DNA from 2 places in the Clostridium fermenticellae genome. Region 1 is predicted to be linked to the other one. Evidence: predicted binding sites of a transcription regulator. Region 1 holds the regulator's gene; the other holds the start of a gene.

Region 1 (4,455 bases):
TTTAATTTTTTAAAAAAAGTATTTAAAAACGGTGAATACCTACAATATAATAATCCTTTTGGAATTCCAACTATCATTTTCAAAATCTCCTAATCATTATTCTTTTGTATATTTTTAACCAATCGGTGGATTTTATTCATATATATAGTAAATAAATGTATACTATATATTTAATGGACATATTTAAATGAGTGGGGTATAATTTTGATAGATAATTACATTTATTATTTGCAAGTTTAATGCAAGAGGCAGAATATGTAAATTTTTATTTTTACAATGATAAATCTAATTATTCCAAAAAAATATTTTTAAAAAAATGTATATGTAGATTTCTATTACGTTTATCACTATACTTTTTTAAAATAACAGCACAATCCATTTTTTAAAATGATATTTATTCTTTAATTTTATAACTATTTTAGATAGGGCTTACAAATTTAAGCTTAACTTAGCTTTACAAGAAATTTTTTATGTGACGGATTTTAGAAATCCCGGTTGGAGGATAAGTTAAGTTTTAATTCATAAACTGTATTAAGATCTTAATAATCCAACTTCGCTAAATGTATATTTAGCGAAGTTGGATTTCAGACAATGGAGGATGATACTATGAAATATATGCTGAATAGCATCTATGATCCCAATTTACCAGAGTGCCTAAATGACTTTTTAAATTACCTGGGCACTATTAAAGGTAAATCACAAAATACTACTATTGCATATAAATTTGACTTAATTATGTTTTTTAGATTTATTAAATTGTATAAAGGTATGGTTCCAAATAATTGTGAATTTGAAGATATAATAATAAATGATATAGATAATAACTTTTTAAAAAAGATTAAGCTAAATGATCTATTTGCATTCATTTCATTTGCTGAAAATTATAGAAAAAACGGAAGTTATGCAAGAGCAAGAAAAGTTGCCTCTATCAAATCATTTTTTAAATACTTACACGGTAAAGCTAAAATTATAGATGAGAATCCTGCTTTAGAACTCGAATCACCCAAAATCGAAAAGAGAAATCCTATTTACCTTACATTAGATGAAAGTAAAAAACTTTTAAACTCAATTGATGGGAAATTCAAAGAAAGAGATTACTGTATAATTACTATATTTTTAAACTGCGGATTAAGATTATCTGAATTATGTGGAATAAATATATCAAAAATTAAAGGAGACATATTAACGGTAATCGGCAAAGGAAATAAGGAAAGAACAGTCTATCTGAATAATGCCTGTTTAAAAGCTATCTCTTCATATTTGAATGTCAGAAATAAATTTTCGGACAAAATAGTTGATTACGATGCCCTATTTATAAGCAAAAATTACAAGCGAATAAATAAACGCTCTATAGAATTGATGCTCAAAAAATATCTAAAAAAATCAAATTTAGATGTAAATAAATATACTCCGCATAAGCTTCGACATACAGCTGCAACTCTTATGTATAAATATGGAAATGTAGACATACGTAGTTTACAAGAGATACTTGGGCATGAAAATGTTTCAACAACTCAAATATATACACATGTTGATGATGAGGAATTAAGAGAAGCTGTAAAATCCAATCCTTTAAGTAAAGAATAGCAGCTGTGTTAAAACAACAAGCTGCTATTCTTTTTATATTAATTTTTATATCTATTGTTTTTAAGTCGTATAAGTCCAGGAAATTCTTCCACTGCAACTTCATCTAATTTTTTTACATCATTAAGTAAATCATTTAATCCTTCTATGTCATCTATATATTCTATATCTGGTTTCCAATTGTCTATGTTACTATCTTTTTGATTTTCATCTTTTTTAATGTTTTCTGTCCCCGAATCTGCCTCATCATTTTGACATTTACATTGATCATTACATTTTTCTGACATTAAGTCCTCTTTTTCATTTACTTCAGAATCTTTTAAAATCAACTCCTCTTCAGTTTTGTCCTTGTTTAAGACAACTTTGTCAATTTTAATACTTTTCATATCATATCCCTCCTCTTCCAGACACCGCCCACAATTGTCACATTTTTTATTATGATCTATATCACATATATCACATTCTCCACAATTATTACATAGCTTATTATAATCAAAAATACAATTTTTACTTTTATCCATTGTTACACGATCTCCTTTACTTTTAATTAATTTTTATGATTTAACCTACTCTTATTATATATAATAATTAGCAAATTTAACAGTAGTTTTGCAAAATTTATTTAATATTTACATTTAATATTCATTTTTCATATTTTTCAATATAATGTAATAAAAATAATGCTTATATTTTATCATATTATAAAATTTAGCATAATTATAACAGAACATAAGTTTGATCTTTACCATATTATATGCTATAATTCAACATATAGTTAATAAGAAAGGGTGTTCTTTATGTCAAGGGCTAAAAGTAATAAACAAATTGAAATATACGAGTTTATTAAAAATCATATACAAGAAAAGGGTTATCCACCATCTGTAAGAGAAATTGGTGCTGCGGTTGGATTGAGTTCTACATCTACGGTACATGGTCACTTAGAGCGTTTGGAGAAAAGAGGTCTTATAAAGAGAGATGCAACAAAACCTAGAACTATAGAAGTTATCGAGAATTCTATGAGCAGAAAGGAAATGATAAATATTCCCATAATAGGAACTATTACCGCAGGTGCACCTATTCTAGCCGTTGAAAATATCGAGGATACTTTTCCAATTCCGGCGGAATACGTCAAAAACAACAATCAATTATTCATATTAAAGGTATCTGGTGAAAGTATGATAGATGCTGGAATATTTGATGGTGATTTTTGTATAATGGAAAAAAATAATTCTGCTGAAGATGGTGATATTGTTGCTGCTTTAATGGAAAATGAAGCAACTTTAAAAAGATTCTTTAAAGAAAAAGATCATATAAGATTACAACCAGAAAATAAAACGATGAAGCCAATAATTGTACATAACTGTAAAATTATCGGCAAATTAGTTGGACTTTATAGGCAATACCTATAAACAATCATTTTAGAATATTGGAAAGTGCAATTAGTATTCCTATTTTTGCATGTTCAAAGGTAAGACCTCCCTGTAGATAACCTATATATGGTTCTCTGATTGGTGCATCAGCTGATAACTCTATTGAGGATCCTTGAATAAATGATCCCGCAGCCATAATAACTTGGTCATCATAACCTGGCATATCCCACGGTTCACATTGGACAAATGAGTCTATAGGCGATCCGGATTGTATACCCTTACAAAAATTTATTAGTTTTTCCTTATCATTAAATTTTATTGCCTGTATTATATCACTTCTCCTGTCGGCGTATTTAGGAAGTACTTCAAAACCTGCAAGTTCCATTATTCGTGAACAGAATACAGCACCTTTTAATGCCTCTATAGATATGTGCGGTGCTAAAAACAGTCCCTCGTACAAAGACCTCATAACACCAAAGGTAGATCCACATTCTCCCCCAATACCAGGAGCAGTAAGTCGATATGAAGCTTGAGTAACATATTCTTCTTTTCCTGCTATATAGCCACCAGTTGGTGCTATACCTCCACCTATATTTTTAATAAGTGATCCTGCCACTAAATCAGCTCCAACATCAGTTGGTTCTACTGTATCTATAAATTCTCCATAGCAGTTGTCCACAAAACATATTAATTCAGGGTTGATTTTTTTTACAAAATCTATAATTTTCTTTATTTCTGATATTAAAAATGATCTTCTCCAACCATATCCTGTAGATCTTTGAATATGTATTAATTTTATACTTCTGTCATTTTCAATTTTATGTTTTATTTTATCAAAATCAAACTTCCCATCAGGCATCAAATCAACTTGCTCATACTTAACACCATAGTCTTTCAAAGAGCCCATGTTCTTTTTATCACTTATACCTATAATATTATGAAGTGTATCATAAGGTGTACCACATACTGACATCATAGTATCATTCGGTCTTAAATTACCAAAAAGCGCAGTTGCCAGTGCATGAGTCCCATTTACAAAATGAGGTCTTACCAATGCACTTTCAGTGTTGAATATTTTTGCATATACTTTATCTAGAGAATCCCTTCCTATATCTCCATATCCATAGCCTGATGAATTTGTAAAATGTGATTCACTAATCCTCTCACTTTGAAATGCATCAAGTACTTTTAACTGATTGTAGGACTTTATATCATCATATATTGAAAATTGATCATCTATGTCTCTCATAGTCATATCATATAGTTCAAATACTTTATCACTTATATGATACATATCTTTTAACTTTTGTTTCTCTAAATTAAACATTTTATATAAAAAAACCTCCCTATTCTATTCAAGCGTTTATTATATCACAAGTCAAAAGAATAGGCAAAATATCATTTACCTATTCTCTTTAATTTTGATATATGTTTACACTTAAAAGACTGTTAATCAGAAGTACTATTATTAAACAGTATTGGTCTTGATGGATTAATAGTT
Region 2 (4,455 bases), 260 kb from region 1:
CTTTTATGTTATTTTCAACTTCTTTTTTAGCTTTTTCAACCATTTCTTCAATTCTCGCTGGATGAATTCTTCCATCAATTATCAGCTTCTCTAACGCTATTCTAGCTACTTCTCTTCTTATAGGATCAAATCCAGAGAGAATAACAGCCTCCGGTGTATCATCGATAATTAAATCAACACCAGTCAACGTTTCAAGAGTCCTTATATTTCTGCCTTCTCTTCCTATTATTCTACCTTTCATTTCATCATTAGGGAGAGAAACAACATATACAGTTGTTTCTGCAACATGATCTGCTGCACATCTTTGAATAGCACATGTTATTATTTCTCTTGCCTTTTTGTCTGCTTCTTCCTTTGCCTTTGTTTCTACTTCTTTAATCATAATTGCAGATTCATGCTTGATTTCCCTTTTAACTTCATCTAGCAATATTTCTTTAGCCTGCTCAGATGTCAACCCTGATAACCTCTCAAGTTCCTCTCTTTGTCTTTCATATAATTGCTCTACATTTTGTTGTAATTCATCAATTTTTTGCTGTTTTTTATTAAGATTTTCATCTCTTTTTTCAAGCATATCACTCTTCTTATCAAGAAGTTCTTCTCTTTGAATTAATCTTCTTTCAAATCTCTGGGATTCATTTCTTCGATCCCTTGATTCTTTATCAAAATCTGCCCTTAATTTATGGACTTCTTCTTTAGCCTCAAGTATTGCTTCCTTCTTTTTGGATTCTGCATCTCTCTTAGCTTCTTCTTTCAGTCTATTAGACTCTACAAGAGCCTCCGATTTTATAGTTTCAGCCTTATTTTTTATAAGGTATAACATTATTAACAAAACAATAGCTACTACTATACCAGTAATAATCACATATATAATAGAATTCATACAAACACCTCCTTTGCTCTTCCGCGTATATATTTCAGATAAATATGTAAGCATAGAAAAGGTGCCCTATTTATTCAATTGGTATTTATTTAAATAAATGATAAACCAGAATTTGTCTTAATTTTATATTATATTTTTATTATTGTCAAGTTTTAAGAGTTATATTATTAATTTAATATGATATTCCATAATAAACATAACTTATATTTGAAATACTATATTTTTTAAAAGAAATCTTATTCTTATTCTTTAATTTAAACTTCTATTTTTCTTGATCAACATCTTCTTTTTTATTCTTAGGTTTTTCCTTACTCTCTTCATTTATCTTAGGATTTATAATTGGAAGATCGTATTTTTCTCTTATCGTATTTTCTATCTCATACATTATATTTGGGTTTTCTTTTAAAAATTGCTTTGCATTTTCCCTTCCTTGTCCAAGTCTTGTCTCTTTATATGAGAACCATGCCCCACTTTTTTGAACTAACTCTTCTCTTACACCAACATCCAAAACATTCCCTTCTCTTGATATTCCCTGTTTATACATTATATCAAATTCTGCTTGTTTAAACGGAGGTGCAACTTTATTTTTAATTACCTTTATCCTAGTTCTATTCCCTACCACTTCATCGCCTTGTTTTATAGAGTCTATTCTCCTTACATCCATTCTGACAGAAGAATAAAATTTAAGTGCTCTTCCACCAGGTGTAATTTCTGGATTTCCAAACATAATACCAACCTTTTCTCTAAGCTGGTTTATAAATACTACTGAACATTTGGATTTATTTATAGATCCAGTAAGTTTTCTTAAAGCCTGAGACATAAGCCTTGCTTGAAGTCCAACATGAGAATCTCCCATTTCTCCTTCTATTTCTGCCTTAGGAACTAACGCAGCTACAGAATCAACTACTATAACATCTATAGCTCCAGACCTTACAAGTGCTTCAGCTATTTCAAGTGCTTGTTCCCCAGTATCCGGTTGAGATACAATCAAATTTTCTATATCTACACCAAGTATCTTTGCATACCCAGGATCAAGTGCATGCTCAGCATCTATAAATGCCGCTGCTCCACCAGCTTTCTGAGCTTCTCCTATTATATGTAATGCTACTGTAGTTTTACCAGATGATTCGGGGCCAAATATTTCTACAACTCTTCCTTTTGGAATACCTCCTATTCCAAGTGCTATATCAAGATCCAAGCATCCAGTTGATATTGCATCTAAGTCAAGAGTACTATGTTCACCCAATTTCATTATAGAGCCTTTACCAAACTGCTTCTCTATTTGCATCAACGCAGAATCAAGTGCCTTTAATTTTTCGTTATTAACATTTGCCAAAACAGCCACTTCCCTTCTCTAAATATGATATATATAATATATTGAATTTATTCGAACATTTGTTCTAAGATAATTATATAATACATTATATATTTGGTCAACCTAGTATATTTTAACTATTTAAATCAAATCTGCATTATAGGATTTATTCAACATAAAATCTCATTAAAATCATTGATATTGTTATATAACATTATAATTATACACATAAAATAATATTTTAAACAAAAATAGAGAGCTAAATTCAAAAACTTAACTCCCTGCTTAATCTATTTACTTGATTTAAATATATCATTATTATTTACAAAGTATTCTAATCCAGATATTATAGTCATTATTATAGCTAACGCCATAACTGCATCTGTCGTTATATTTAAAAACTTATGTGGATATGTAATAAATTTCTTTAGTACTCCTAAAGAAACATGATTATAATTTAAATTTATCAAAGCTAATATTATAGCTATTATCTGAGTAACTGTTTTTGCCTTTCCCCATTTACTAGCTGCTATAACTTTTCCCTCTGCAGCGGCAACAGTCCTAAGTCCACTGACTGCAAATTCTCTAGCTATAATTATTATTGCAACCCATGAAGGTATTATGTGATATTCAACCAAACATACCAATGCCGTTGTGACCAATAATTTATCTGCTAGCGGGTCCATTATTTTGCCAAAACTAGTTACTTGGTTTCTACTTCTAGCAATATAACCGTCCAACTTATCTGTTATAGATGCCAAAATAAATATGACTATAGAGATAAGTATGCCATATGGTATATCCTTTACAGTGACAAATATCAGAAAAAATGGAACCAATATAATTCTAAGTATTGTAAGTTTATTAGCAAGATTCATAACACTCAACTCCTATTAAATCATATTCAAAAGCGTGAGTGATTTTCACTTTTACAATTTCACCTATTTTCAAATCATTATTAGAATTAAAGTAAATCATTCCATCGACTTCAGGTGTCATTTCATAACTTCTTCCATACCACTCTTCTTCTTTGCCTTCTACTATAACCTCATATGTCTTTCCAATCTTTGAATCATTAATATTCTTTGATATCTGTTGTTGAATACTCATAAGTTCTTCTTCTCTGCTTTCCTTTACATCTTCAGAAACCTGACAATCCATTAAAGCAGCAGCAGTACCTTCCTCTTTAGAATATTTGAATACTCCTAATTTGTCAAATTTAATATCCTTTATAAATTTCTTGAGTTTTTCAAAATCTTCTTGTGTTTCACCTGGAAATCCAACTATAATAGAGGTCCTGAGTACAATATTTTTTATTTTTTGTCTAAGCTTATATATATTATTTATTATATCCTGTCTGGTACCTTTTCTTCCCATAGCCTTTAATACATTGTCGCTTATGTGCTGAATCGGTATATCTAAATATTTACATACTTTTTTATTGCTTTCTATTTCGTCTATAAGCTCCTGTGTGATCTGTTCAGGATAACAGTATAGAATCCTAATCCATTCTATGCCATCTATTAAAGAAAGCCTTTTTATAAGTTTGTGAAGTACACTTTTCCCATATATATCGATGCCATAAATACTTGTATCCTGTGCTATTAGTATTAATTCCTTTACTCCAGACCTAGCTAAACTAGTCGCTTCCTTTAATATACTCTCTATTTGTCTACTCCTATATTTCCCTCTTATTTTTGGTATTATACAATAGGTACAAAAATTGTTACATCCCTCTGCTATTCTTATATATGCGAAATGTGAACCGGTAGTCAAGACTCTGTTTCCTTCATTTATATTTACATCACTATATGTACAACTGTAGAATTTTTCCTTATCTCCACTGATACACTTATCTATTGCTTCACTCAGTTTATCATAGTCATTTACCCCAAGAAGTATATCTATTTCGGGGATTAAATCAATTAATTCCTTACCATACCTTTGAGTAAGACATCCTGTTGCAACCAAAAGCCTGCATTTATATTTACTTTTGTATTCAGCCATTTCCAATATTGTATCTATGGATTCCTGCTTTGAACTCTCTATGAATCCACATGTATTTACAATTATAATATCAGCTTCTCTAGGGTCATTTACTATAATATGCTCAGCCTTAATACCACTTAAAATAATTTCTGAATCCACCCTATTTTTGTCACAGCCTAAACTTACTAGTCCAATCTTTACGCCATCCACTATATTTCCTCCTGTATTATAGTATATTAAAATCAACATATAATTTATTTTAAAACTACTT

Evidence for each region. The regulator LexA, encoded in region 1, represses DNA repair genes until DNA is damaged. The targets are predictions, from matches to a motif close to CNAACANNTGTTNG.
Region 2: recA (recombinase RecA) is a predicted target of LexA. The motif match lies at 2,269-2,282, and genes of this name have one in related genera.

Annotation. Positions count from the first base shown of each region.
Region 1 covers NZ_CP032416.1:1,490,736-1,495,190, forward strand. Annotated here, with positions in the region: gene D4Z93_RS07050 (acyl-CoA dehydratase activase-related protein) at 1-77, opposite strand, end outside; gene D4Z93_RS07055 (tyrosine recombinase XerC) at 607-1,587, shown strand; gene D4Z93_RS07060 (hypothetical protein) at 1,626-2,105, opposite strand; gene lexA (transcriptional repressor LexA) at 2,382-2,993, shown strand; gene D4Z93_RS07070 (methionine gamma-lyase family protein) at 2,998-4,281, opposite strand; gene hfq (RNA chaperone Hfq) at 4,404-4,455, opposite strand, start outside.
Region 2 covers NZ_CP032416.1:1,229,331-1,233,785, reverse strand. Annotated here, with positions in the region: gene rny (ribonuclease Y) at 1-880, opposite strand, end outside; gene recA (recombinase RecA) at 1,143-2,216, opposite strand; gene pgsA (CDP-diacylglycerol--glycerol-3-phosphate 3-phosphatidyltransferase) at 2,486-3,073, opposite strand; gene rimO (30S ribosomal protein S12 methylthiotransferase RimO) at 3,060-4,394, opposite strand.